DNA from 2 places in the Blautia sp. 2227st1_G12_2227SCRN_220401 genome. Region 2 is predicted to be linked to the other one. Evidence: riboswitches for the same ligand, from Rfam matches in the RefSeq annotation. Region 2 holds a riboswitch; the other holds the start of a gene.
What was found. Region 2 has a riboswitch for FMN ahead of ribD (bifunctional diaminohydroxyphosphoribosylaminopyrimidine deaminase/5-amino-6-(5-phosphoribosylamino)uracil reductase RibD). Riboswitches for the same ligand answer to the same signal wherever they lie in the genome.
Positions count from the first base shown of each region.

Region 1: linked by a shared signal. The riboswitch ahead of ABCM67_RS10985 (ECF transporter S component) and the one ahead of ribD (bifunctional diaminohydroxyphosphoribosylaminopyrimidine deaminase/5-amino-6-(5-phosphoribosylamino)uracil reductase RibD) in region 2 are both predicted to bind FMN.

Region 1 is NZ_JBCLNI010000020.1:20,822-23,304, reverse strand. Features, by position in the region: gene ABCM67_RS10990 (MATE family efflux transporter) at 1-519, shown strand, start outside; gene ABCM67_RS10985 (ECF transporter S component) at 647-1,282, opposite strand; FMN riboswitch at 1,413-1,530, opposite strand; gene ABCM67_RS10980 (fibronectin type III domain-containing protein) at 1,641-2,483, opposite strand, start outside.
Region 2 is NZ_JBCLNI010000004.1:57,389-59,871, reverse strand. Features, by position in the region: gene ribE (riboflavin synthase) at 1-199, opposite strand, end outside; gene ribD (bifunctional diaminohydroxyphosphoribosylaminopyrimidine deaminase/5-amino-6-(5-phosphoribosylamino)uracil reductase RibD) at 181-1,308, opposite strand; FMN riboswitch at 1,584-1,698, opposite strand; gene ABCM67_RS03035 (zinc ribbon domain-containing protein) at 1,818-2,483, opposite strand, start outside.

The DNA of each region.
Region 1 (2,483 bases), on a different contig from region 2:
TCCAAAGTCAATCAGGTATTTATGGCCATCTGCATCGGAATCTCCCAGGGCTCCCAGCCCATCTGGGGATTTAACTACGGCGCCAAAAAATACAGCCGTGTACGCCAGACATACCGCTATTCCGTAACCTTATGTACTGTGATCGCAACCATATTTTTTATCTGCTTCCAGTTCTTCCCGCATCAGATCGTAGGCATCTTCGGAAACGGCAGCGACCTGTACTTTCATTTTGCAGAAAAATATCTCCGCATCTTCATGCTGATGACCTTTGCCAACGGGATCCAGCCTATGTCCGCCGGCTTTTTTACCTCCATTGGAAAAGCCAGGCTTGGTGTGATCATGTCCCTCACAAGGCAGGTGCTCTTCCTGCTGCCGCTGATCGTCATCTTCCCGGTCTTCTTCGGAATCGATGGCGTCATGTACGCAGGACCAATTGCAGATACCTCTGCATTTGTGCTGGCCGTTGTTTTTGCCAGACGTGAGCTTGGAGTCATGAAAGCTGCAGAACAAAACGCCTGACATAAAAAATGCCATGTAATTTACTGCCCATCGGCAATATATTACATGGCATTTCTCACATTCTCAGATATTTATCTGAAACCACCAATTTCTGATCTTTTCTTCATCCTCCGGCAGCTGCTTATGATCAGTCACCCTTCAGTACAACACGGATCTTCTTATAAATTACAAATACGATCAGAGATGTCAGTGCATATTTAAAGATATTAAACGGAGCAATGATCAGCAGTGCAAAGGTAAGCAGTCCGTTTACGGAGCCGTGTACTGCGCTTCCCATCTGGATAAAGGTCTCGATTGGCATTCCAAACGCCTTACCGTAAGCTGGAAGCAGCACAAAGGCATTGACAAAGCATGCAAGGATCGCTGTCAGAACTGTTCCCACTGCCATACCTGCAACTGCATGTACTCTGCTCTTTTTGTGACGGAAACGATAGATCAGACCGGCCGGTACCACATAGGCACATCCAAACAGGAAGTTGGCAACATCACCAACACCGGCAGTCATGGTTCCCTTCGTCACAAGATGTACGAGAATCTTCACAAGTTCGATCAGGATACCTGCCACAGGTCCCATAGCGAAGGTTCCTACCATAACCGGTACCTCGGAAAAATCAAGCTGATAAAAAGACGGTGCAAGAAACGGGATCGGAAACTCAAGATTCATTAATACTCCTGCCACAGCACCAAGCATGGCTACCTGCGCGATGGTCCTTGTTCTGCTTCTTTCCACGGCATTTCCTCTCTGTAATATCTGTTCACTCATAACTCTCTCTCCTTCTTCAGAAATATTCAAAGAAAATTTCCACAAGAAATCTTTATGCGTAAAAAAATTCTTCACATAAAAAGCCCCGGGAGCTTCTTCCCGGGGCACTGAGCACGTTCTTTAAATACTGCGCGTTCTTCTCTCATCCAGACTTTACTGTCGGTTCCGGAATTTCACCAGATCAGCCGCCAAAGCGGGTCGCGGACTATACCGCCGGTAGGGAATCACACCCTGCCCCGAAGAAATTTTCTTTTTTATGAGTTCATTATAACGCGCTCTTTTTATAATTACAAGGCTTAATTCTGTCACAGAAGCATTCTGCTCCATTTATATAAATCTAAGATCCACTCCTTTATGATCAAACCCAGATTTTCTTTACCGTACTCCAGCTACTGTAAAGAACCTTTTTTCCGACTCTTTTATATGACCGGATGCGGACATAATAGGTCTTTTTGTTTTTCAGTCCTGATATCTTATATCTGGTCGCAGACTGTTTTCCAACTGTGACCGTTTTTCTTTCTTTTGTAAATCTGCTGTCTGCTGCAAACTGGATCTGATAGCCGATTGCCTGTATATTTTTTTTCCAGCTTGCGGTAAAGGATCTGTTTGCTTTTTTCAGTCCTGTCAGCAGAGTTTTTGGAGGCAGGATCTTAAAGGTAAGCGTTTTGTTGATACGACTGTATTTTCCGATTCCTCTGACCTGCACAGTTCCAATTCCGGAATTTTTATTATTTTTGTAATACAGCTTATAAGCATTCGCACCGATCTTCTTTCCATTTACAGTTACGGTTACTGATGGCCGGATGGATTTTCCCGTATAAGTGTAAGAGGTTCTGTTTAGCTTAACATTGCTGACAAACTTTTCTGTCTTTTTTATGATCTTGAAATGAATGGTTGCGGTACCTTTATAATAACCGGTACCATAAATGGTTACCGTTGCAACACCCGGATACTGATTATCCTCGTAGTACATATAATAATCTTCGCCGGCTTTCAATCCCGGAATCACGATGGCAGGTGTGAGTTCTTTTCCTGTATATGTCTGATCAGCTATTGGATCCACAGCCGGTAGTTTTCCGTAAATAGTAAAATATAATGTTTCCGATCCTTTATAATTGCCGATTCCCGTGAGCTCTGCACGAGCTTCACCAGGCTTTTCATTATTAACATAGGTTACCGTATAATCTTTTCCCTGTACCAG
Region 2 (2,483 bases):
TCGTCTCTGCCATCACATCGGCAGTAAATCCGTCCGGCTGGATCGACGTAACTGTCAGACACACACCATTCACAGCAATACTGTCACCGATCCTTGTCCCTTCCAGGACTTTCCTGGCTTTCACTGCCAGGATCCCTGATTCTCCTGTCAGCTGTATATAACGGACTTTTCCTTTCTCTTCTACGATTCCTGTAAACATGATTCCTCCTGTTTTTTCTCACACACCTGACATCTTATCCGGATGTCCTCACCAATCTGGCAGATATCTGTATATTTCAATTCTACTGCTTCAGACGGGAATTCAACTCCGATACCTTCTACCGGTGTCTTCCCGGCCACACCACCAAACAGCTTTGGTGCCACAAAAGCCTGTACTTCCTTTACAATTCCGGCTCGCAGGGCACTGTCATTTAACGTACCGCCTCCCTCCAGGAGGATGCTGTCAATACCCCTGTTTCCAAGATCTGTCATCAACTTTTTAAGGTCTATCTGATCCTTTTCATCCGGACAGTAAATGGTCTCAACTCCCATAGTATGTAATATTTTTATTTTTTCTTCTGTATTTTTCTGATCTGCATAAGCCACGATCGTCCGGTACTTTTCCGCACTTTTTACGATCTGACTGTCCGGCGGGATCCTGAGCTTACTGTCGCACACAATCCTGACAGGACTTTTCCAGCCTTCTACCCGGACGTTTAACATCGGATCATCTGCAAGCACAGTTCCAATACCTGCCATGATCCCCATGTACTGATGCCGCATATGCTGTACTTCTTTTCTTGCCGCTTCTCCGGTGATCCATTTTGATGCTCCTGTCTTCGTTGCAATCTTCCCATCCAGTGTCATGGCATACTTCATCACCACGTATGGGGTTTTCGTAGTAATATAATGGAAAAACACCGGATTCAGCTGATCACATTCTTCTCTCATAAAATCTTCAACTACTGTTACACCGGCTTCCCTTAACATCTGTACACCTTTTCCTGCCACTTTCGGATTCGGATCCCGGGAACCGATCACCACTTTTCTGATCTTCTGTTCAATGATCGCTTCCGTACATGGAGGTGTTTTTCCATGATGACAGCAAGGCTCCAGCGTAACATAAATCACCGCACCTTCTGCTGATTCTGTGAGGGAAGCAATTGCATTACGTTCCGCATGAAGTTCTCCATACTTTTTATGATAGCCTTCCCCAATGATCCTTCCGTCTTTTACGATCACTGCCCCTACCATCGGATTGGGATTCGTCCAGCCTTCTCCTTTTTTGGCCAGCTGGATCGCCCGAAGCATATATTCCTGATCCGTCATTTTTATTCCTTCTTTCTTATTCCTGTTCTTTGTCTGGTACACCGAGACTTTTAACCCTGTGCAATCGGATTCACCGACAAGTGAATGGTATAGTTATTTCGAAAACGATATACCAGATACAAAAAAAGCCTGCAGAAATATCTGCAGGGTGGAATTGATCTGTTACATATGATCGATAAATGAATGTCTGATTATTTCCTACATAAAAAGCTCTGAAATGGATCACCATCTCAGAGCTCTGATACTACATTCATTCATACAAAAATCAACTGTACTATCATCTTCTTCCATCCAGACTGTACTGTCGGCCCCGGAATCTCACCGGATCATGCCTTTCGGCTCGCGGGCTCTACCGCCGGTAGGGAATCACACCCTGCCCTGAAGATATCTTTTTGTTTATTTTAATACTTTATCTGTTATTTGTAAAGCGGAATTTTTATTTTACTCATTCCATGCGGAATATTATCAGTGAACGGTAACGAAACTAATCACTAATCCGCATACTATACTCATCTTTTTTTGTATATAACCAATTCAGGATTTTCACCGTCTTTCTCATATGTACATATCATAATAAAATCCATATTTGCCAGAATACCGAAGTATCTGTCCCCTCCGAATTCAGATTCCATTTGATTTCCCAGATAAGTTTTCTGGTCATCCAGAAATTTCACTTTTTGTCCATTTGGTAGTGCATATTCCAGATTTACATATTTACCTACAAGTGCATTCAGTCTGTCTACCTTTGGAAGTCCATCTATATGTAAATCATTTATTTCATTTATCAATTGCTTTTTAAACTCTTCAAACTGCCCATTGTCACTAAGTTCATCATACCTTTTCCAGTAATCTAACTTTGGAAGCATTTCTTTCAGATAAGTGCGTGCCTGTTCTTCGGTAAAGCTTTCATTTACCATATTCTTTACACAAACATCAATCAATTCATCCATATCATTATATGTATATGTTCCATCTGCATAGCACCATTTACAATACTCCTCATTTAATGCGCCATCCTTATCACGTCCCAATATGGAATCATCATCAATTGGCATCCCGCAGCACTGACAGATCAGCTTTCTCGGTTCTCCCAAAAGCGTATTGATCGAGACATCAAATTCTCTCGATAAGAGCTTAAGTGTATCAGTATTCGGAACGGTATCTCCATTTTCCCA